DNA from 4 places in the Clostridium sp. HMP27 genome. Region 2 is predicted to be linked to each of the others. Evidence: riboswitches for the same ligand, from Rfam matches in the RefSeq annotation. Region 2 holds a riboswitch; each other region holds the start of a gene.

Region 1 (6,389 bases), on a different contig from region 2:
TGAAAATGGAATATCTAATACTGTACGCGCTCCTGATTGACCTTCTTTGGACATTCTATAAGCTGCTCTTGCATAAGCTACTAGCACACTAGAAGTAAACTGTGGATTACTTCCAAGATCTAAACTAAGTTCCATTCTCTGCTTAGTATTCTCTCCGGTTACACCTGTACGAATAACAAATCCACCGTGAGGTATCCCGCTATGATTCTCCTTTAAATCTTCTTCAGTTATAAAATTCACTGTAGTATTATAATCTGAGAAATAATTTGGCATGTTTTTAATTTCATTTTTTATTTGCTCCAAATCGGCACCTTCCTCAGGCACTACATAACAAACTCTTTCATGTTTTTCTCTTGTTGAAAATTCAGGATTTTCTCCTGTACGAACTCTTTCAATAGCAGATTCAACAGGTATAGTATATTGAATACCATCCTTAACACCAGCTACTCTTCTTATTGCATCTGAATGACCTTGACTTACTCCCTTGCCCCAGAAAGTATAGTCTTTTCCAACTGGAAGTATTGATTGACCTAAAAGTCGGCTTAGTGAAAATACTCCTGGATCCCAGCCAACGGATATAAGTCCAATAGTACCAGCTCTTTTTGTTACTTCATCTAGCCTATTAAAATATTCTGGTATTCTAGCATGAGTATCAAAGCTATCTACGGTATTAAATGTTGCTGCAATCTCTGGAGCCTGCTCTGGTAAATCTGTTGCAGATCCTCCACAAAGAATCATAACATCAATTTTGTCCTTATAATTTTCCATTTCTGAAATATGTACCATTTTTGAATTTGACTGCAATTTGTCAGGATTTCTTCTTGTGAAAATAGCCTCTAATTCAAAATCTGAGTTTTGTTTTAAAGATAATTCTACACCTTTTCCAAGGTTTCCATAACCTACAATACCTATTCTAATCTTATTATTCATATTATACCTGGCGTGCAAAGCCAGTCGCCCCTCCTTTATGTGTCTACTTAAAATTTAATAAAGCTTTAACACTTTATCTTGTGGTAATTTTATCACAATTATTTTTGTTTTACTATATCTTTAATTTAAAATTTTCTTATGATAACTTTTTAATAAATTCTGTTTAAACGTTAAACTATACTACTTCCTCATCTTCTATCATCTTTTCTTGTCTAAGCTGTCCACATCCTCCCTTAATGTCCTTCCCAAAATTGTGGAATATCTCGCAATCTATTTTGTTTTTTAGTTTATTATAAAAGTTTGTTACATCACTTTCTTGTGGCGCAATCAGTCCTTCTATATTATTATCATTATACGCTGAAATTATAAGTTTTAATGGCTTATCTGCTAGCAGCCCCTCTAATCTTTTTACATCCTCGTCAGTATCATTTATACCTTTAAATATCATATATCTTATTCTGGTCTTTATGTTGAATGTTTCTGCATATTCAACTGCTGCTTCAATTATAGAATTTATGTCATATTTTAAGGTAACTGGCATTATATTTTTACGTGTATCATTTGACGATGCATGTAATGATAAGTTAAGTCTAATCTTAACATCACTATCTTTAAAATCATTTATCAATCTTCGGATTCTCGGTGCTAAACCTACTGTTGCAATTTCAAAACTGCTTATTTTATATTTGTTATATATGCTAATTATGGCATCTCTAACATTTTCATAATTCATAAAAGGTTCACCCATTCCTGCAAAAACAACCGCATCTATTGGCAGTAACTTCGCTTCTTTGCAGTAATCAACACAAACACCTACCTGTTCAGTTATTTCAAGCGAGGTAAGATTTCTTACCAAGCCTTGTTTTCCTGTTGCGCAGAAAAAACACCCCTGGGTACAACCCACTTGAGAAGAGACACATACTGTACTATGATAAGTAAGTTTTAATTCCTTATCATACATATATAAAGTTTCAATAGTATTACCGTCTTTCATTCTTAATAAATATTTTATAGAATTGTCACAACTTACAAGCTTTTTAATAACCTTCATATCCATCACCTCATTAAATTTTTTAAACAAAAAGAAAAAAATTCTTGAATACAAATATTTGTATTCAAGAATTTTGCCATCATTCTTAATATAGCCTCTTAAATCTAAGATGCAATAATGAAAAAGGCAGGTCTCCTGGCTTACGGACTAACGATACTTTTTCCTTCCCGGTGTAATCCAGTGGATTATAAAAGTTCTACCGTTTACAGTGGTGGGACCGCTGAGGCTTATACCTCATTCCCTATTCTCCCTTTCGGGCACCTTTTTACATGTTTTATATTGTTATTTCATATCATACATTAATTACATAAAACATTATAGCTTATAGTTCTTAACTTTGCAACTTGCAATATAAATTGATAAAATTAAATATACTATTTATCAAGCAGTCAGGCCTTGTTAAGCTTTATAAGTTATGAGAGGCTTTAGACTTGCAACAACTTTTATCATGTCTTCATTTAACATATCTTCTATAACTTTCTCAATACTTTTATATGCCTCTGGAGCTTCCTCGTATATAATACTTCTATCGCTATATATTAAATTGCTTCCTAAAAGTTTTTCTCTCACAGACTTATTAGGATATACATGTTCAAGCCTTTCTTTGCAGGAAAGTCTATTCCAACGCCTTCCGGCTCCATGCGCAACTGAAAAAGCATATTCCAAAGAGTTAGCTTGTGGCTTAACAATATACGAATTAGAGCCTCTAGTACCTGCAATTACAACACACCCTACATCTGCAGGCGCTGCACCTTTTCTATGAACATAAAGTTTTTCTCCATTAAGTTCCTTAATAGCTATTGAATTATGGGTACTATCTAAAAGCTTATGCCCATCCTTTGCACCAATTGTACTTAAAAGCCTATATGCAATTAATTCTCTATTAAGCGCCCCAAACTCTACTGCACTATTATGCTCCTTAAAGTATTCAATATAACCTTCACTATTTTCTCTAAGTCCCTCTTGACAAGAATACTCCCCAATATATTTCCTTAATATATACTCCCCATAACCTCTTGATCCACTATGAACTAAAAGATATATGTATCCTTTATTTATATCTAACTCATCTAATAAGTCTTGATCATACACTTTATCAATTTGCTGAAACTCTGCAAAATGATTTCCAGATCCAATAGTTCCAAGAGCCTCCTTCATAGGCAAATGAATCTCTTCAGTTAAATGGGATATATCTATACTTTCAAGTCCATTTAATCTCTCAAGTTTTCCTCTAACTTTATCAAATTTAAACTTGCCCTTGTTTATATTTGTTGAAAACAAAGCCATACCGCATCCAATATCATTACCAATTAAATGAGGATAAATTACTTCCTTCGTGACAAAACTAGCTCCCACTGGAGTCTTACCAATATGAAGATCAGGTAGTCCAACAGCTTTTACTACTCCATCAAGCTCTGCTACTTTCTTAAGTTGATCAATAGCGTTACTTTCCATCCACGACTTTTCACTTTTTATTACTTTAACTATATTATCCATAAATACTCCTTTAATTATAATGTATTTATTTTATGTTTTATTTTCTCATCTTAGGCTATTTTTAATTCTTATTTATGCCATATTACGCATTATTAATCTCTTCACTTCCATTATGATAAGCTTGAAAAGCTAAAAAAATGGCATTCCACTTATCTTCTGAAACAAAATTTATTAATAAGCCTCCATCCTGCCAACTATTATCAGGATCCTCTTGAAATTGATTTATTTCTTGATTCATATGAATAGAATGTATACCATCACTTGGAGTGAAATGAAAGTATTTATCTTTACTACCCTCAGGTCCCCACCGCCTTCCAAAAACATACAAAATAGTTTCTGGATTTTCAAGAACTTTATGTGTAATGTTACGAATCTTTTCATTTAAATCATTATCAGGACCAGGAAGCACATCCGGCAACGGCTGCATATTTTTTATATGGAGTAAATTCCCACGAATATAGTCAAGACCGTAGTCTTTCTTTATATTTGGACCAATTGGATAAAATCCAAAAGGTATTTCTGATAGTTTGGCCGTAAGTTCATTCTCAAAGTCATCATCAATATAATAAAGCAAATCATAAGGATACGTTTCAGATTTTATATTTATGGCAATTCTAAAGTGTATTCCATCAGCAATGACATGTATATGAAAATGAGGACTATCTCCCTTTATTGCAGTAGTTTCTAGAATTGTACATTTCAACAAACCATAACTTATATCCATAATTTTCATCTCCTTACTTGCATATCATATACTTATTGTTTATAAAAATATCAAAAGCTATGTAAGTAAAGTGATAAATTTGTTTTTTGATAATATACTCTCTAATAATTTTTCAAAAAATATAAAAAGCCTGGTGGGTAACCAGGCTGAAATTATCGGGTTTGGTGGAGGCGAGCGGTGTCGAACCGCTGTCCGAAAGTAGTAACTCCTGAGCATCTCCGAGTGCAGATAGTGTTTTAAAATTCCCTAGGTTTAACGCCCACTAACAGGCTTTAAACTTCAGTAGCTTCATAAATTCCGTTCTCTACTCAAAGCTTTGTAGAGCTCGGTTCCCTACTAAATGACGCCCTAATCCCAAGCCGTAGGCCTCCCGGGTAGGACGAGCTGCGCTAATTAGGCAGCTAACGCTAAATTATCGTTTGCGTTTATATTTTTCCTAGTTTTTTAACGCGGGTCCAGGACCCTCGACTCGCTTCTCAGGGGCAACTTACCCCCGTCGAAACCATGTACGCCCCCATAATTTAATTAATATATTATTTTTCAAAGAACTTGCTGACAACTCGTTTTAGTTATCAGTGACAATTTAGCTTTGAGTTATCTTACAGTTATTATAATACAACAATTTTTATTATTTATCAATAGTAATTATTAGATAAATTGATTAATTAAAGAAAATCTTAATTTCTTTATCTAATATTTTGATCTTTCTTTTAGTTCACGCTCAATATCCCTCTTTGCTGCCTTCTCAAGCATAGAATCTCTCTTATCATAGTTTTTCTTACCCTTAGCTACAGCTAAGCTAACCTTAACTCTACCATTCTTTAAATATAATGATAGTGGAACTAATGTATAACCCTCTTGAGCAGTAAATTGTTCAAGCTTAAGAATTTCCTTTTTATGAAGTAAAAGCTTTCTATTTCTCAAAGGATCTTTATTAAATATATTTCCCTGTTCATAAGGACTTATATGCATATTACAGACAAATATTTCACCATTCCTTATTTCAGCATAGCAATCCTTTAAGTTAGCTTTTCCCCCTCTTATGGACTTAACTTCTGTTCCTACAAGTTCTATTCCAGCTTCATAAACTTCTTCTATAAAATAATCATGTCTTGCTTTTCTATTTTCAGCTAATGTCTTATTTACTGTCTTCTTTGCCACTAGGTATCACCTACTTTATTTATGGTACTTCTTAAAACAATATTATATTACAAATTTTACTAAAAGTCAAGCTTCACACCGTTTTTAATGCTGAACTAGATGTATGGGATCTGCATCTACGAAAGCTTGCTACAATGCAAATTCCATACACTTGAACATTAAAAATTTCATTACTATCTACTGAATTTCAGCAATTTCCTATTCGTTTTCTTCAAAGTACTCTGCTACTGGAAGCACTGCTTCTTGAACTTCGTCTTTCTGTAATTCTTCATGCTGACTATCACTATTGTTTACTATATCATTGCCATCTAAATCTTCATCGTATTCTGATTCTTGATCTAGTAATTCAAAGAAAATTTCATGTGCATCTATATCAACTTTATCAACTTTAATTCTTACTGCGTCCCCTAACTTATACTTCTTCTTAGTTCTTTCCCCTATAAGGCATAAATGCTTTTCATCATATATATAATAATCATCATTTAGCGTGCTTATATGAACAAGTCCTTCTATGGTATTAGGTAATTCTATGAACATACCAAATGCTGTAACAGAAGAAATTATTCCTTCATAAATCTCTCCTATTCTTTCACTCATATATTCTGCTTTCTTTAAATCATCTACTTCTCTTTCAGCTTCATCTGCAAGTCTTTCCATTTCGGAAGATTGTATTGACGCTACGGATACCTCATCAGTGAGCTTATTTATCCTCTTATCATTAATCTTACCATTTATATATTCTTTAATTATTCTGTGTATTATGAGGTCAGGATATCTCCTTATAGGTGATGTGAAATGGCAGTAGTATCTTGCTGCTAATCCAAAATGACCAACAGATTCTGGTGCATATCTTGCTTTCTTCAAAGAACGAAGAAGCAATGTATTTATTACAGTCTCTTCTCTTGTACCTTTAGCTTTTTCTACGATTCCCTGAAGAGACTTAGGATGAATCTCCTGTGTCATCTTTACTACATAACCTAAATTATGAGCAAACTCATTAAAGTGTGTTAATTTTTCTATATCTGG
Region 2 (6,389 bases):
CCTACAAATTCTATAAAAGCTTCATCTACTACTACCTTTTTATTATTTTCCTCGCAAAACTCAAGTATAGCTTTAAACTTTTCTCTATTTATTATGGAACCGTTAGGATTATTCGGATTACCTATTATTAAAGCATCTACACTAGAAAGTTTTATCATTATATCTTCATAATTGTATTCCATATCTTCTGTAAGCTTAGAATATCTTATATTAAGTCCCCATTTTAGGGCATCTTCTTCGTATTCCCCAAAGGATGGAGCCATAATTAAAATGCTCTTAAATTGGCTTATTACTAAGTCAATTACTTCCGCTGCTCCATTTCCAACTACTATGTACTCTTCTTTTACAAAATCCTGCTCTTTTTTATCATTAAAGAGAATAGGACTTTTATTTATATATTCCTTTAAGTTATATCTAAGCTCTCTATATTTAGCATCTGGATATCTATTTAAATTTTTTGCCGCTTCATCAATACGGGTTATAAAACTTTCTGGTATTCCTAAAGGATTTATATTAGAGCTAAAATCTATAAGCTCTCTTCCTTTAAGAAGTCCCTCTGTATATATATCTCCACCATGTTGCAATTCCATCACCTCAAATTAAGCATTATAAATGCATATAATATAATAATTAAAATTTCTGATGCATACATAAGCTTTATGCTTCCAAATATATGAGTATAACTTAACTCATCTATCTTATCTCCAATAGTAGGCTTATATACTATCTCTCCAAAATACCTATTAATTCCCCCAATTTGTATTCTTAAAGCTCCTGCTGTAGCTGCTTCAGGATAGGCACAATTTGGGCTTTTATGATTTTTTCTATCTCGAATCATTATTTTAAAGCTATTTATTATATTTCCATTAACAATTGGAGCTGCAAGACACATTAAAATTCCTGAGATCCTTGCAGGTATTAAATTAAATAAATCATCCACCTTAGCTGGAAAAAATCCTATATGCAAAAACCTTTCATTCATATATCCAAGCATTGAATCCATAGTGTTTATTCCCTTATACATCATGGCTAATGGCGCTCCCCCTATCATTGCATAAAAAAGAGGAGCAATTATTCCATCAGAGGCATTTTCAGCTACGGTCTCCACATCTGCTCTGATTATTTCTTCTTCACTTAGCTCATTTGTATCTCTGCCAACTATGTAGGAAAGTTTTAGTCTAGCATCCTTTATATCGCCCATCTTCAATGAATCATATACCTTTTTCGCCTCATTACCTAAGGATTTACAAGCAATCGTAGTCCATAATATAAATATATTTAAAATGTGATAAACCCAAAAATTATCTCTAACTATGTAAAGTATCAAAAATGGAATTATAAAACTGATACAAGCTACAATTAAAACGATAATTCCTCCAAATGTCTTCAATGCTTTATTGGTTTTGCATATTTTTCTTCCTTTGCTCTCTAAAGCCCTTATAAGCTTTCCTATGTATATGACCGGATGAGGAAACCAATATGGGTCTCCTATTATCCAATCAATTATTACTGCCAAAGTTAAATCTATTAAATGTATCATTTAAAAACTCCTATTTTTTAAGTCCCATTATTTCATATATCTTATCCATGTCAAGACTTCTTCTTACTATGTCTGCCAGCATATCTAAGTTCTTTTCTCTTATATTCTCATAGTCCTTAGATTTTTTAAGTTCTATTCCTTTTTTAGCTCTTAATTTATTTATAAGCTTTTCTCTAAACTCAACTCCATCGAATACACCATGTATATAAGTCCCAAATATATTTTTTTCTTTATTTACTGCTCCATCTAATCTTTCTTGAGCTTCTCCATTGCAATCATATATACTAAACATTGGTTTTGCATTTTCCCCATAAGTACAAATACCCATGTGAATTTCATAACCATATATGTCACATTCATGTCCTTTAGCCTTAACTCTTGTAGTAACCTTTTCCTTTTCAAACACTGTGTCTACATCTAAAAGTCCCATACCCTTTGTTTCTTCACAATTAGATTCTACTCCATAAGGATCTTCCAATATATTCCCAAGCATTTGATATCCTCCACAAATACCCATAAGCATTCCTTGTTTAGAATAGTTTTTTATAATTTCTTCAAGACCAGTTTCTCTTAATTTAAGTAAATCTTCTATGGTGTTTTTTGTTCCTGGAATTATTAAGAGGTCTGGATTTCCAAACTCTTCTTTTGAAGTTATGTATCTTACTGAAACATCTTCCTCAAGCTTTAACGCATCAAAATCTGTAAAGTTTGAAATATGAGGAAGTTTTATAATTGCTATATCTATGTCATTAGTTTTTTCCTTATTAAATGTTGTTGCGCCATCTTCATCCTCTAAATCTAATGTAAAGTATGGCACAGTTCCGATGCAAGGTCTATGTATTATATCTTCAAGCATTGTAATTCCTGGTTTTAATATATCTATATCTCCGCGGAACTTATTTATTATTGTTCCCTTCACTCTATTCTTCTCATCATCACTTAGTAAAAGAAGTGTTCCTGCCAGTGATGCAAATACACCACCCTTATCTATATCGCCTACCAGAAGCACTGGTGCATCTACCATTTCTGCAAGACCCATGTTTACTATGTCTCTTTCTCTTAAATTTATTTCAGCTGGGCTTCCTGCGCCTTCAATTACTATTATCTCAAATTTCTTTTCTATTTCTTCAAATTGTTCCTTTAACTTTTCTGCAAATTGAAGTTTCATATTATGGTATTCCATAGCAGTGCTGTTTCCATATACCTTACCATTGAATACGATTTGACACTTTTTATCACTAGATGGTTTTAAAAGTATAGGATTCATGTACACTTCTGGTTCCAATCCTGCTGCATACGCCTGAAGTACCTGAGCTCTTCCCATTTCCTTACCATCATGAGTTATATATGAATTTAACGCCATATTTTGTGATTTGTATGGACATACACTATATCCATCTTGTTTAAATATTCTGCATAATGCTGTTACTAGTATACTTTTTCCAACAGTGGAGCCTGTCCCCTGTAACATTATCTTTGGCATAAAGACACTTCCCTTCAGTTATCTATTATCTATTTTAAATTCATTTATTAATTTAATTTTCATTAATTTTTAATTATCAATGGTTAGTTTTATGGACAAAGCTAACCATTGATAGTTTGATAGGAGATTTATTTTAAATTTCTAGGAGTTTTATAAATAAGAAAAACAGCAGACTTTCGCCTGCTGTTATCAACAAATAAAAAAACCGGGCAAAGCCGGATTTTATCAAACATATTTGTGATCTTTCCCGCCGAAAGCTCTTAAAAGTACACAGGCAGGTTTCCTGGCTTATGAATCACTCTTACCCTTCCCTTCCCCTTTATTAAAGAGTGGATATGAAAGGCTCGTCATCACTTACAGTAGCGGGGGCTGCCGCGGAATTTAACCGCATTCCCTTTTCACCTAATTTTAAATAGGCACCTGAATACATAATATTCAATTGACGATATAATCTTACTACTATATATACTATATGTCAAGATAATAAAGCTATAAATAATTAACTACAGTCATTATTAATATTGAAGCAATATAAGTTAAGTTTATTAATACAAAATTTTTAACTGCTAAAACAAATGTCTTGCTTTTCACTGGCTGGTTATAAAATAATTTTATATTTTTATTTATTGGAATTAAAGTAAAGAGTGTCAATAAAGAAGTTACTGGCAAAATACTTAATATTACTAATATTATTATATCTAAATAGCTGATATAATATAAAACTTTGAATAATTTCAATGCAGATTTTTTCCCTATATAATATGGAAGTGTAAATCTTTTGTTCATGATATCTTCTTCAACATCACAAATATTATTAGCAAGCATTATGTTTGCAATTCCATTTATAGATGGTATACAAACTAAAAATATATAAACCACTTCAAATATATTTATGTTAATGTTTAATATACTATTTTGATACATTATCGTTACAATATTCTCATTATATATATGAATATATATAGATAAAAATGTAATTATAAATCCCATAAATATTCCTGAAAAAACTTCTCCTAAAGGCATTCCGGAAATTGGAATAGGCCCAAATGTATATAAAATGCCCGCTATAAAGGAAACAATACCTATAAGTAAAACAATAACATTTGTGTTAAGGGTTAATGTTATTCCAGCTGCAGTTGCAATTATTAATAAAGTAAATATTATGGATACTGCTGTAGATTGTTTTATATTGTATTTTTCAATTGCATTTTTTGCTTTATAATCATATTCCTCATTTGTATGTGCTTTTTTATAGTCACAGTAATTATTAATGGCAGTGGTAGCCATATCAAAGGTTATTAATGACATAAACATAATTATAAAATTTTTCAAATTAAAACTATCATATTTATATATAGAATAAATTGTACCTAATGTAAATGGTATTACACTTGCAGCCTTTGTTTGAATCTCTACAAATCCTAAGAAACCTTTTAATGTCACTCTTCATTCCCCCTAGCTAGTTCATCATCTTAAACTCCTCATTTATAAGTTTAAAATTATTCTTTAATCCATTAGTTATATATACTTCTTTGTTTTTAGTTACAAAAATAGCTTCTATTCCTTTAGTCTCATTAACAAACTTCATTCCACCATTTAGCCCCTTTGAAAATACTGTGGTAGAAAGTGCATCTCCATCTATTGATTTATCGCTTACTATAGTTACTCCTGCAATTTCATTATTATATGGATATCCATTAAATGGGCTTAAAATATGATGATACCTTTTCCCATCTCTTTCTATAAATCTTTCGTATATACCCGATGTGACAATAGATTTATTTTTAACATCAATGGTACCAATAATTTTCCCTCTTACTTCAAATGGATTTTGAATACCTATTTTCCATGGCTGTCCGTCAATCTTACTGCCCAATGCAAATACATTTCCCCCTAAATCTATAATCGCGCTCTTTACTCCATTTTGTTTAAGTATATCTACAACTTCGTCTGCAGTATATCCCTTTGCAATGCCACCTAAATCGATATTCATTCCTGGATTTTTTAAAAAGATAGACTTATCTTCATTTATTTTAACATCTTTATACCCTACAAGTTTTAATTTATCACTTATTTCTAATTCAGTTGGCACCTTGGCTTCTGGAAGTCCAATACTCCAAAGCTTTACAATTGGCCCTATAGTTATGTCAAAGCTTCCCTGTGATAACTTGGAGTATTCCAATCCCTTTTTTATTATTATATATGTATCATCCTTGACTTTTAAAGGAGATTTCCCAGCAAAACTATTTAACCTCTGAAGTTCTGTACCTTGTTTATTTATACTTACCTCATTCTCAATTTCTTTTATTCTGTCAAATGCCTTAGTAATTATACTTTCATCTTTTTTATCGTATAATGAAATTTTTACTACTGTACCCATAAAAAAATCAGTTTTACTTATGGGTGAACTGTATTTAGTGGAGCCTTCTCTACTGCACGCCACGGTAGTTATAGTAACTATAATTGATATTAATGTCAAATATAACTTTTTTATATTAAACATTTTATAATATCCTCCTTATATATTCTCTAAATAAAAGACCCTAGGTTTTTAACCTAAGGTCTTTATATATAATTATTTCATACATTTTATTATTTAGCAAAATTAACTTTTAATACTGCTGTATCACCTTTTTTTGCATTTTCAAGTAATTCTGTAGAAAGCTTCTTAAAATTTTCTACGGAGTGAGTTGCACCAGCTACAGTATCAACTTTAGCAGGATCTTGTTTTTCAACTAATGCAGCAGCTAAATCTTTAGTATATTTAGCTGGACCTATTTTAACCTTTGCTTCCATATTCTTGTTATATTCTGCATCTTCGCTCTTTAACTTTCCTTCTTTATTAGTATAGTCAAATTTTGCTACAGAAATCTTTCCGTCTTTTACTTCTATTTCAACGAATGGTTTCCATCCCTTATCATCAAAATCTGAAGCTTCTGCCTTATACTTTCCATCCTTTAAAGCCACTGCTTTTTCTTCAGTTTCAAAAGTAACCTTTAATACTGAAGTATCACCCTTTTTAGCGTTTTCAAGTAATCCTGTGGAAAGTTTCTTAAAGTTTTCTACGGAATGAGTTGCACCAGCTATAGTATCAACTTTAGCAGGATCTTGCTTTTCAATTAATGCAGCAGCTAATTCTTTAGTGTATTTAGCTGGACCTGTCTTAACCTTAGCTTCCATGTTCTTATTATATTCTGCATCTTCACTCTTTAATTTTCCATCTTTATTAGCATAGTCAAATTTAGCTACAGCAATTTTTCCACCCTTTACTTCCACTTCAACAAATGGCTTCCATCCTCTTTCATCAAAATCTGAAGCTTCTGCCTTATATTTTCCATCCTTTAAAGCCGCTTGAGTTGTTTCATT
Region 3 (6,389 bases), on a different contig from region 2:
CAGGTGAAGTGCAATCCGTTAGAGGAGTATCTTTTCATGTAGATAAGGGGGAGACCTTAGCTATAGTTGGAGAATCTGGTTGTGGTAAGTCAGTAACTTCTAAATCCATAATGAGATTAATACCTACTCCTCCAGGAGATATAAAAGAAGGTTCACAAATACTATTTGATGGAAAAGATGTTTTAAAGATGTCAGATAAAGAACTTAGGGATTTAAGAGGAGAAGATATAAGTATGATTTTCCAGGATGCTATGACATCCTTGAATCCTACAATGAAAATAGGAGATCAAATAGCTGAAAACTTAATTATTCATCGAGGAATGAATAAGAAAGAAGCATTAGATGAAGCTGTAAAAATGCTTAAATTAGTTAATATACCAAATGCAGATAAAAGAGTAAGTCAATATCCACATGAATTTTCAGGTGGTATGAGACAAAGAGCAATGATTGCCATGGCACTTGCTTGTAATCCAAAAGTTCTAATAGCTGATGAACCTACTACTGCGCTAGATGTTACAATTCAGGCTCAGATAATGGATCTTATAAGAGAACTTCAGGATAAGCTTGGTACAGCAGTTATACTTATAACTCATGACTTAGGGGTAGTTGCTGGTGTAGCAACTAAAATTCAGGTTATGTATGCAGGTATGATAATTGAAAGAGGTACTAGAGAAGAATTATTTTATAACTCAAAGCATCCGTATACTTGGGCGCTTTTACAATCAGTACCAAGACTTGATACAAAACATAAAAATGAATTATATTCAATACCAGGAACTCCTCCAGACTTATTAAAGCCTCCAGTAGGCTGTCCGTTTGCTTCAAGATGTGCTTACTGTATGGAAATTTGTAATGAAGAAATGCCTGAGGTAACAAAACTTTCAGAAACTCATGAAGTACAATGTTGGTTACAGCATCCTCTTGCACCAAAGGTTGAGACTCCAAAATTTGAAGGAGGTGCAATATAGGTGGAAAAAGAAGTTTTAATTCAGGTTAAGAATCTTAAGAAATATTTTAAAGTTGGAAAAAATGCTACTTTAAAGGCTGTAGATGATGTAAGTTTTAATATAAAAAAGGGAGAAACCTTAGGACTAGTTGGAGAATCAGGTTGTGGTAAAACAACTTGTGGAAGAACAGTACTTGGACTATATGGAGCTACAGGTGGAGAAGTTTTATTTGAAGGCACTGATATACACAAGCTAAAGGGTAAAGCGAAAAAGGAATATACTAAAAATGCACAAATAATCTTCCAGGATCCTTATGCATCGCTAGATCCAAGAATGACAGTAGGAGATATCATTGCTGAAGGAATAGACATACATGGCATTCATAAGGGAAAAGAAAGAACTAATAGAATATATGAGCTTTTACAGCTAGTAGGTTTAAATAAGGAACATGCATCAAGATTTCCTCATGAGTTTTCAGGAGGGCAAAGACAGAGAATAGGTATAGCAAGAGCATTGGCTGTTGAACCAAAGTTTATTGTGTGTGATGAGCCAATTTCAGCACTTGACGTTTCTATTCAAGCTCAGGTTGTAAATTTACTTATAAAATTACAAAATGAACTTGGACTTACTTACTTATTTATTGCTCATGATCTTTCAATGGTAAAGCATATATCTGACAGGGTTGGAGTTATGTACCTTGGAACTATGGTAGAGCTTGCTTCAAGTGAACACTTATATGCAAAGCCATTACATCCATATACTCAAGCACTTTTATCTGCTATTCCAATTCCTGATCCAGAAGTTGAACAAAGCAGAAGCAGAATAATGCTTGAAGGAGATGTTCCAAGTCCTATAAATCCAAAGCCAGGATGCAGATTTGCACCAAGATGTAAATATGCAAAGCCTGTATGTAGTGAAGTTTCACCTGTATTTAAAGAGGTTGAAAAAGATCACTTTGTAGCATGTCATTTATTTGAAGATAAATAGTATTTAATAATGCCCTAAAATCAGTGTAATGGCTGGTTTTGGGGTTTTATTTTGGGTTTTAAGCTTAATTATTTTCTTAAATAGAGATTAGATTTTGATTTGAAAAATTGAATAAATATGTCCCCATCTGTAAAAACTATTAAATAACGTAATTAATTTTTTTACGGAGGGGATTATTATGGGAAAAACACCACTTAAAAAGGTTATTAAGGCTAAATTAAAATCAAATAGAGAACTTACTGAAGCAGAAAAGCTTAGAGAACAAATTAAATATGAAATTGCTGATGAATTGGGTTTGATAGATAAGGTAGAGAAATATGGATGGAGCAGCTTAACTTCAGAGGAAACAGGAAGAATAGGTGGAATAATGACTAGAAGAAAAAAACAAATGAATATTCCTAAAAATATTGACTTGCAAAAAAATAATTTATAATATAAATTTATTAATGAAACATCTCAATTTTGAGATGTGCTGATTTATATTGGATAAAGGGGAACGGTTATGGAGTGTTACAAAGAATTTGCCCATATTTATGACAATCTTATCAAAGGTGATGTGGATTATTTTAAATGGGCAAATATTATATTGGATTTATGTAATGAGTTTAATGTGCCCAAAAGGGAGTATTTAGACTTGGCTTGTGGAACTGGAAATTTAACAGAACATATAGCCAAAGGTTTCTTAAATACTTGGGCAGTGGATTTATCAGATGATATGCTTACTGAAGCTGAAAATAAGCTTAGAAATAAAGGTATAAAGGGAAAGTTTGTATGTCAGGATATAAGTGAATTGGAACTAAATAAGCAATTTGATCTTATAACATGCTGCTTAGATTCTACTAACTATTTAACAGAAAATGAAGATATATTAAATTATTTTAAGGGTGTACATAAGCATTTAAAGGATGAAGGTATTTTTATATTCGATATAAATTCATATTATAAGCTTTCTAATATATTAGGAAATAATATATTTACTTATGATGAAGAAAACGTGTATTATACTTGGGAAAATGTCTTTGAAGATAATATAGTGGACATGTACTTGACTTTCTTTTTGAAAGAAGGAGAGCTTTATAGAAGATTTGATGAACATCATACAGAAAGAGCATACACTGAGAAGGAGCTAGAAGAACTTATTGTTAAAGCTGGGTTTAAAATAGCAAAGGTACTAGATAATTATGAGCATGAGGATATATCTTCTACAAGTGAAAGAATAGTGTATGTGCTCACAAAATAGGAAATCAGGAGGAAATAAAATGAGTGATAAATTAGTTAGAGCAATTGCAAGTAATGGTGACATAAGAATTATTGCAGCTATTACAACAGAACTTGTGAATGAAGGAGTAAAAATTCATGAATGTGCTCCTACAGCAGCTGCTGCACTAGGAAGAATGCTTACTGCAGGAACATTAATGGGTGCAATGTTAAAATCAGAGAAGGATTCTTTAACTATTCAAATATCTGGAGGCGGGGAGGCAAAGGGTGTTCTTGTTACTGCTTATTCTGATGCAAGCGTAAAAGGATATATAGGGAACCCTAAGGTTGATTTACCTGCAAATAGCAAAGGAAAACTTGATGTTGGAGGAGCTATAGGCATAAATGGTAAGGTTACCGTTATAAAGGATATGGGACTTAGAGAGCCTTATGTTGGACAGATACCTATTTATTCAGGAGAAGTAGGGGATGATCTTGCGTATTATTTTACAGTTTCCGAGCAGACTCCTTCTGCTGTTGGACTTGGAGTTCTTGTAGATACTGATTTAAGTATTAAAGCGGCAGGTGGATTTATTATTCAAATGATGCCAGGAGCAAATGAATTAGCCGCTGATTTAGTCACTTATAGGCTTCAGGATATGAAATCTGTAACTGATTATATAGTACAAGGAATGAGTATTGAAGAAATACTTCAGTTTATATTTGAAGATATGGATTTAAAAATATTAGATAATATGACTCCAAAATATCAGTGTGATTGTACAAGAGACAAGGTAGAAAGAGTATTTATGAGCATAGGAGAAAAAGACCTTACTGAATTATATAATGAAAATAAAACTGAGGAATTAAAGTGTCACTTTTGCAATACAAGCTATAAATTTACTAATGAACAAATAGGAGAAATTTTAAAAAAATCAGGAAGCAAGAATTAAGCATGAATTAATAACCATTAAAATACATTGTAATTAACGAAGGGTTGTACTATAATTTTATCATGAAGTATCCTGATAACTTGAGATGAGCTGATTTATAATGAAATTATAAATTTCTATAAATCATGCATAGTTAGTAAAAATTTAATATGATTATTTTAGGTGCTGATATAGTTTAAAAGAGAAAGTGGTGAGAAGCCACTGCAGCCCCCGCTACTGTAAGAGTTGACAAATCCCATTTATCCACTAGATATTTCTAGGAAGGAGGGAGGAGGAAGAAACTTAAGCCAGGAGAACTGCCTGAAATACATTGCTACAATGCTTCGGAGGGAAGATATAAGCTTACTTTGTATATGTATTCCCTTGCTTTTGCAAGGGATTTTATTTTTTAATGATATAACATATTTAAGTTATTTAAACCATTATATTAATAAGTATTACATATTTAAAATAAGAATCTCCCTGTTGATTTGGGATGATTCTTATTTGTTTTTATCCAGTATATGCCACCTGAATCTATGAATCACTTGATATTAAAAATGCAGTAAGAGTTAAGATCTTGAAAATAAGTGCTATTAGTATTATAAAAAGTAAATTATTATTTTTAAATTTTAGGAGGAATGGGAAATGGAATTATTAAAAGAAACATTGCAAAGTATTGCACCAGCTAATGATGAGGCGATAAAAGATGCTTGGAAGAGAATGGACAGCCTTAGTAAACCTATAGGAAGTTTAGGAGAATTAGAAAAAATGGCTATAAAGATATCTGGTATTACTGGGAAAGTAAAGAATAAAATAAATAAAAAAATAACTATAGTTATGAGTGCTGATAATGGAGTGTTAGTAGAAGGAGTTAGTGCATGCCCTCAGGAGCTTACAGCTATTATTACAGATAATTATACTAAAGGTGTTACAGGTATAGGTGTCTTATCTAATTATGCTAAAGCAGATGTATGCGTAGTAGATATAGGTGTGAATGCAAACTTTAATAACCCTAAGATAATAAATAAAAAAATAGCTTATGGAACTAAAAACATGGCAAAAGAAGCGGCTATGTCAAGAGAAGAAGCTATAAGAGCCATTGAAGTAGGAATAGAAATGGTAGATAAATATGTAAGTGAGGGATATGATTTATTTGGTACTGGAGAGGCAGGAATGGGTAATACTGCCACTAGTGCGGCAGTTATAAGCGTACTATCTGGAATAGATTCTGATTTAATAGTAGGTAAAGGTGCTGGGCTTACAGAGGAACAATTTGTGAACAAAAAAAATGTAATAAAAAGGGCTATTGAATTAAATAATCCTGATAAAAGTGATGCTATAGATGTTTTATCAAAAGTAGGTGGTTTTGATATAGCAGGATTATGTGGATGCTTTCTAGGTGCAGCCAAAAATAGAGTACCCATTGTAATAGATGGGGTTATATCTTCAGCAGCTGCATTGTGTGCTTATAAGTTAAATCCCAATGTAAAAGATTTTATGTTTCCGTCTCATATCCCAGTAGAACCAGGTGCAACTTGTGTAATGAATGAAATAGGTCTTAAGGCAAATTTAGGTTTAGATATGAGGTTAGGAGAAGGTTCAGGATGTCCTATAGAGTTTTTAGTAATAGAATCTGCTTTATGTATAATGAATGATATGCATACGCTAGAAGAGGCAAGTATACATAACACTGAATTTTTTGTAGATATTAGAGAAGATTAAATTACGACGTTTTCTAATACTGAACCTCACGTATGAGATTTACATTTAGGAAAACGATTTGATACACAAAGAAGCTCTAATGCTTGTTCAATGTTTTCTACAATGTAAATCTCATACTTATATTCAATATTAAAAGTATCTTCATGCATACTGCTGAAGGAAGAAATTTCGCTTTGGCGAAAGTTTCTATAAAAATATAAAAAAGTTTAATTTTTTTATTGACAAAAGTCATATCAGCTTATATAATAATAATTGTCTTAAACGACACGCAAGTATTTATGGGAGCATAGCTCAGCTGGGAGAGCATCTGCCTTACAAGCAGAGGGTCACAGGTTCGATCCCTGTTGTTCCCACCATGATACTGCGGCCCAGTGGCTCAGTTGGTTAGAGTGCCGGCCTGTCACGCCGGAGGTCGAGGGTTCGAGTCCCTTCTGGGTCGCCATAATTATGCTGGCATGGCTCAACGGTAGAGCAGCTGACTTGTAATCAGCAGGTTGGGGGTTCGATTCCTATTGCAAGCTCCATGAATTTACTAAAATAAGGCCCCTTGGTCAAGCGGATAAGACACCACCATTTCACGGTGGTAAAACGAGTTCGAGTC
Region 4 (5,910 bases), on a different contig from region 2:
TCAAGTTGCCTAAATCTTAAACTTTTGAACTATTTCATTTAATCTTTGAGCAAGTTCTGCTTGACTTTGTGCTGTTATTGCTACTTGATCTATAGCTTTTGTATTTTCATCCATACTTATCTTTATCGTTTCTGCTTCTGAACTTGATTTTTGTGAGGCATGTGCCATATTCAATACTGCTTCACTGACTTGCTCTACTGTGGCGGTAATTTCTTCTGCCATAGCTGCAATTTCTTCAGACATTTTGCTTACAAAATCCGAGTCGTTATAATATTGATCACCAGTTTGTCCATAGGCATAAATTGCTCCTGAACCTGTTTATTAATAAATTCTAATATATCGCTGCCTGTATCAATACTACTTTTAAATGCCTGCTGAACTTTAGAAATAGTATCTTGAATATTTATTACCGCTTGTGCTGATTGCTCTGCAAGTTTTCTTACCTCTTCTGCCACTACTGCAAAACCTCTTCCTTGCTCTCCAGCTCTTGCTGCTTCTATAGCGGCATTTAACGCAAGAAGATTAGTTTGTCCTGCTATACTTCCTATAGTATCTGCCATAACTTTTATGCTATCTACTACCTTTCCGTCTTCTATAGCCTTCAGCATATTCTTTTGTTTTTCAATATATATCCTTCGAGTTTCCTCTATAGCTTGCTGACTTTTATTTTTAACTTCTTTAGCTCTTTCTTTAAAGTTATTTGCATTACTGCTCCCTTCCATAGCTTTAGAAGAAAGTACATTAATACTTGAATCTACTTCTTGTGCAGATGCACTTATTTGCTGTGATGTAGCACTAGACTCTTGCATAACTGCAGCAATGCTATCTACTGCTTCATCAATAGTTTCTGCCTTTGTTGCTAATTCTTCAACAGTAGCCGAAAGTTCTTCAGAAGAGGCACTTATATCCTGTGAATTTTCCATAATTACTTTTACTAAGTTACTTACATTTTCCTGTGCTGTATTTAAAGCTACACCTGTTTGTCCGAACTCATCCTTCCTTGTAATATCAATTGGCTCTGTTAAATCATAGTTTGATAATCTTTGTGCCAAATTCTTTATCTTATTCAATGGATTCATTATATTTTTTACTATTACATATGCAATAAAAATTATTATTAAAAATGCTATTAGTGTATAAATTAAAGTGGTATTTCTAACTTTGTTAAATTGAGCTATGTTATCTATGTTATCCTGCTTTGCTAAACTTTCATTTATTTCAACGCACTTTTTTATCTTTTCAAACATACTATCTGTTATTGGTGATACAGCTGAATTATATAATTTAACTGCTTCATCATAATTATTAGCTTGGGCAAGTTCTATAACTTTACCTCTTGCTTCTCTATATTTTTCTAAATCATTTTTATAGTCAGCATAATTTCTTTCTTCTTCCTCTGATATTTCAGGTAAAGCTTGATATTCTTGTTCTAATAGTATATCTTTATTTGTTAAATCATCTATAGTTTTTATTTGTTCATTTAATTTTGACCTATCCCTCTCATAAACAATTCTAAGAATATTAGCTCTAATCTCATTTAAATTCCCCTTTGTTTCCTCCAAATTTTTGATAGATATTAAGTTATTGCTATACATGTTATTTGCGCTTTTACTTATTTTTGCAGAACTAAATACTCCTTGCGCACCAATTAAAAGTATGAAAATACATATTATTGTAAATACCATATTAAGTTTTTTCTTTACACCTAAATTATTAAAAAATTTCATTTTATTGCTCCCCTTTTTTGAAAATCTTAACTCTAAAAATCCCATGACAAATAACCCTTTAACCTAATGGTTAAATGGCTATTTATTGAAAATCTACATGAATCATTTCAATCCCCTCCCTCTATTTCTCGTAGAGTTTTTGGCAGCTTAAAATAGGCAGGTATTCTGACTTGAGCGTCAACGCTTTTTCACCCTTCCCAGAGCTATCCAGTGGCAATTGAAAAAACTATTCTCTTACAGCGGCGAGACCATGTGGGATTTTCACCCAGATTCTCTTATACTCAATAAATTACTTATCTATTGAACCTATTTTAAAATTATTCAATTAATTATTTAAAACTGTCATCCTTAAACATTAGGATTAATACATAATTTATTATCTATCAAACTAATGCTTTATTTACAAATAACATTTATTAGTACTTTATAACATATTTTCTCATTTCTCTATAAGTTTAACCTCATTTCTGCAATATTTCAACATTTTTCCCATAATATTTTTAACAACTCCTACATTTTATCACAAATATGCTTAAATTATATAAGCTTATTTATATACAATAATGGCGTAAAACAAATAATAACTTTATCTAAAAAAGCTAGTCGTTATATAACGACTAGCTTTTAACTTCTAAATATTGCTTTGTATTATGAAAGTACAAATTTTAATTTTTCAATTTATAACTTACATATAACTTATTTCTTATTCTCTTCTTCAAATTTTTTCATAAATTGAACTAAAGCTTTTACACCTTCTATTGGCATAGCATTATATATACTTGCTCTCATTCCTCCGACAGTTCTATGTCCTTTTAAGTTTTCAAATCCAGCTGCTTTAGCTTCCTTTACAAACTTAGCATCCAATTCATCCGATCCAGTTATAAAAGGTACATTCATTAATGAACGATCCTTCTTTACAACTGTTCCTTTAAACATGCTGCTTGAATCAAGATATTCATAAAGTATTGCAGCCTTTTCTTCATTAATTTTCTTCATTGCTTCTAGTCCACCCTTATTTTCAAGCCATTTAAACACTTTCCCACATATATATATTCCATATGCTGGTGGAGTATTATATAATGAATTATTATCTACATGAGTCTTGTATTTCAACATAGTTGGAGTTCCCGGTAGTACATCCTCAGTAATTAAATCCTCGCGAATTATTACTATAACAACGCCTGCAGGACCTATGTTCTTTTGAGCTCCTGCAAATATAAGACCATATTTAGTTACATCTATTGGTTCAGATAAAATATCTGAGGACATATCCGCAACTAGTATCTTATCTCCTGTATCTGGCAATTGATTATATTTAGTTCCATAAATTGTATTGTTATGACATATATACACATAATCTGAATCATCAGAAATCTTTAACTCTTTTAAATCAGGTATGTATGAGTAATTCTTATCTTCTGAAGAAGCTATAAGATTAACTTTTCCATATATTTTTGCTTCTAACATCGCCCTTTTTGCCCATTGACCTGTATTAATGTAGTCTGCAACCTTATTTTTCATCAAATTCATTGGAATCATTGCAAATTGCTGATGTCCTCCACCTTGAAGAAATAACACTTTATAATTATCAGGTATGTTCATTAGATCTCTTAAACACTTTTCAGCATCTCCAATAATCTTTTCAAAAGCCTTAGAACGATGACTCATCTCCATAACTGACATACCAGTGCCATTATAATCTAACATTTCCTCTGCTGCTTCTTTAAGTACCTTCTCTGGTAATACAGCCGGACCTGCAGAAAAATTATATACTCTTGACATAAAAAGCCCCCCTTTTGTTTTGATAACCTTGATTTATATATTATAGTATAAAATTCATATTATGTACTACTGTAAATATTTAAATTAATTAGAATTGTTACTATTACTTTTATCATGAACAACCTGGTCAATTACAATAACCAACGTCAATAGGAATGGATGATTTTCTTCATCAATAATGTTTACTCCGTAGGTATCTGCAAAAGTAAACCACTTTTTATTAACAGTTGCAACTATTCTTTTGTTTTTTATTACTTGAAAGCTATAGGAAAAAATATCTCCATTCACTTCATATTCTCCAAACTTACTTTCTATAGAAAACTTTGGTTTAAAAAAGGTAAGCTCCTTTTTCACCTTCGCTACTTGTATATTACTTTGAAAAATATGATATTCCGGTAACAGCTTAAATAGATTTTGTTCAATATAAAATAACTGATTGCCATCTAGATCTTCTATAGCTAATTTATCTCCAATTGAAAAGAATTTTCCTTTTACAACAAACCAAGGTCTGTCACTTTCATCCTTGATTATAAAATTATCTGCAAAACTAAAAACTTTCTGCCGAATCTTATATTTCATTTAATCTCCCCCTATTCTAGCCCATTAATTATTTTAAATATTATATCATATATGTAGATTTTTAGCCTTATATGATTACACCCACGAAGATTCTATACTCTTGTCACTTCCTCTACACTTTACTATAATATATAATGAAACAACTCTAGGAGGATTTTCAAATATGAAAATGATATTTTTCGATACAGAAACAACAGGTTTAAGACCAGGCAGCATATGTCAGCTCAGCTATATTTTCGTTGACACCAGTTTAAAACCAACCAAAACTATTGGTAAAAATATTTTCTTCACCGTGGAGTATGTAGAGCCAAGTGCAGAAAAAGTTCATGGTTTTAGCATTGAAAAGTTATACGAATTAAGTAATGGTAGATATTTTGAGGATTGTCTTGAAGAATTTCTAGTAGACTTTCAAACTGCGGATGTTATCATAGGTCATAATGTTAATTTTGATATAAATTTTTTGACTTCTGAATTAGAAGGATGTGGAGAAGACTTTAATTATAAACATATATTTTGCACTATGAATTATTACAAAAATATATGTAATTTTAAAAATAATCATGACGCTATTAAAGCACCTAAACTTGAAGAAGCTTTAAGGTTTCTTAATATAGAAAATTCTCATATAGATACCTTAAGCAAAAAACTTTTTAACGAAACAGGAAGCTTTCACGATGCTAGATTTGATACCACAGCTACATATTTGCTAGTTACAGAAGGAATAAAAAAAGGATATATCCCACCAAAATATTTTACTAATATGGTTAATGGTATTTAAAATATTCCTCTCTGCCATTAGTCTAAAAAGGTATGGGACAGGCTCTATTACGATGCTTGCCTCATACCTTTATATAAGCTTGTCATGTTGGTGGCACTCAAGATATAGCACATAAAAAAGCACCCTACATCATTGGAAGATGTTTTCTATGGTTGAGGTTATTTTATTATTAAATACACTATCATATAGTTTTACTAAGTATTTCTCCCGGCAGCCCATCAATTTCACATATTTTTTCTGAAATAAAACCATTACTTAACAATATCTTTTTTGATGCTATATTATTAGGATCTATTATTGCTGTAATTCGATGTAATACTTTTAATTCTTTGGCCTTATTTAGCTGCATTTTTGCAATTTCACTTCCATATCCCTTTCTCCAAAATTCAGGAAGTAATAAATATCCAAGTTCTGCTTCACTTAAGTCATCTTCATTTATCTTCAACATTGATAAACCTATAAAGTTATTTGTGGTTGTTTCAAAAACCTTAAAGCTTCCAAAAGCTTTATGTCTTTTATTCCTCTCTAATAATAGTTTAAAGTTACTTCTTGCTTCATCCAATGGAATTGCTCTTTCTGTAACCATTGCCATTACTTTTTCATTAGAAACTAAAATAAAATAATGTTTAAAATCTTCGTCTGATAGGAATTTTTCTACATAAATTCTATTCATCATTTCACCACTCCTAGCTCATTACATAATACGCGCCTCGGATTCTGCACGTTTTATAATCTCTTCTACAGTTTCTTCAGGAGTCATATTGGATGAATCTAGCCAAAGTCCTACTTTTGGATTTTCATTTATCAGTACTTCATGAAGAGGTTTAACATCCCAGGTTGTATATCCTGTTTTATTACGCCTTCTTTCTCTTTCTATCACTGAACCAATATTTGGATTTAGTGTAATATAGTATACTGGCTTCGATTTAAATGCCTGAAGAAAAGAATGAACTTCTTTTCCTAAGTAAGTATCCTGTACAACAACGGAAAATCCAGCTTCATAATACATATCTGACACTTTTGCTGCCATATTATAACGAAGTA

The links. Region 2 has a riboswitch for cobalamin ahead of DP68_RS12035 (cobyric acid synthase). Riboswitches for the same ligand answer to the same signal wherever they lie in the genome.
Region 1: linked by a shared signal. The riboswitch ahead of DP68_RS00940 (radical SAM protein) and the one ahead of DP68_RS12035 (cobyric acid synthase) in region 2 are both predicted to bind cobalamin.
Region 3: linked by a shared signal. The riboswitch ahead of cobT (nicotinate-nucleotide--dimethylbenzimidazole phosphoribosyltransferase) and the one ahead of DP68_RS12035 (cobyric acid synthase) in region 2 are both predicted to bind cobalamin.
Region 4: linked by a shared signal. The riboswitch ahead of DP68_RS10875 (methyl-accepting chemotaxis protein) and the one ahead of DP68_RS12035 (cobyric acid synthase) in region 2 are both predicted to bind cobalamin.

What each region holds. Positions count from the first base shown of each region.
Region 1 is NZ_JMFY01000001.1:197,833-204,221, reverse strand. It holds gene DP68_RS00945 (diaminopimelate dehydrogenase) at 1-930, opposite strand, end outside; gene DP68_RS00940 (radical SAM protein) at 1,106-1,981, opposite strand; cobalamin riboswitch at 2,089-2,261, opposite strand; gene DP68_RS00935 (RNA ligase RtcB family protein) at 2,381-3,478, opposite strand; gene DP68_RS00930 (YukJ family protein) at 3,561-4,202, opposite strand; RNA gene ssrA (transfer-messenger RNA) at 4,365-4,718, opposite strand; gene smpB (SsrA-binding protein SmpB) at 4,893-5,363, opposite strand; gene rnr (ribonuclease R) at 5,562-6,389, opposite strand, start outside.
Region 2 is NZ_JMFY01000022.1:58,599-64,987, reverse strand. It holds gene DP68_RS12045 (histidinol-phosphate transaminase) at 1-590, opposite strand, end outside; gene cbiB (adenosylcobinamide-phosphate synthase CbiB) at 590-1,540, opposite strand; gene DP68_RS12035 (cobyric acid synthase) at 1,551-3,023, opposite strand; cobalamin riboswitch at 3,279-3,462, opposite strand; gene menA (1,4-dihydroxy-2-naphthoate polyprenyltransferase) at 3,513-4,466, opposite strand; gene DP68_RS12025 (FAD:protein FMN transferase) at 4,483-5,526, opposite strand; gene DP68_RS12020 (FMN-binding protein) at 5,616-6,389, opposite strand, start outside.
Region 3 is NZ_JMFY01000011.1:48,081-54,469, forward strand. It holds gene DP68_RS05380 (ABC transporter ATP-binding protein) at 1-968, shown strand, start outside; gene DP68_RS05385 (oligopeptide/dipeptide ABC transporter ATP-binding protein) at 969-1,934, shown strand; gene DP68_RS05390 (small, acid-soluble spore protein, alpha/beta type) at 2,113-2,367, shown strand; gene DP68_RS05395 (class I SAM-dependent methyltransferase) at 2,437-3,174, shown strand; gene hslO (Hsp33 family molecular chaperone HslO) at 3,194-4,084, shown strand; cobalamin riboswitch at 4,228-4,403, shown strand; gene cobT (nicotinate-nucleotide--dimethylbenzimidazole phosphoribosyltransferase) at 4,712-5,788, shown strand; tRNA gene DP68_RS05410 (tRNA-Val) at 6,069-6,144, shown strand; tRNA gene DP68_RS05415 (tRNA-Asp) at 6,154-6,230, shown strand; tRNA gene DP68_RS05420 (tRNA-Thr) at 6,238-6,312, shown strand.
Region 4 is NZ_JMFY01000018.1:359,285-365,194, forward strand. It holds partial or broken gene DP68_RS10875 (methyl-accepting chemotaxis protein) at 10-1,727, opposite strand; cobalamin riboswitch at 1,865-2,052, opposite strand; gene serC (3-phosphoserine/phosphohydroxythreonine transaminase) at 2,424-3,509, opposite strand; gene DP68_RS10885 (LURP-one-related family protein) at 3,594-4,088, opposite strand; gene DP68_RS10890 (3'-5' exonuclease) at 4,252-4,866, shown strand; gene DP68_RS10895 (GNAT family N-acetyltransferase) at 5,048-5,542, opposite strand; gene DP68_RS10900 (AAA family ATPase) at 5,561-5,910, opposite strand, start outside.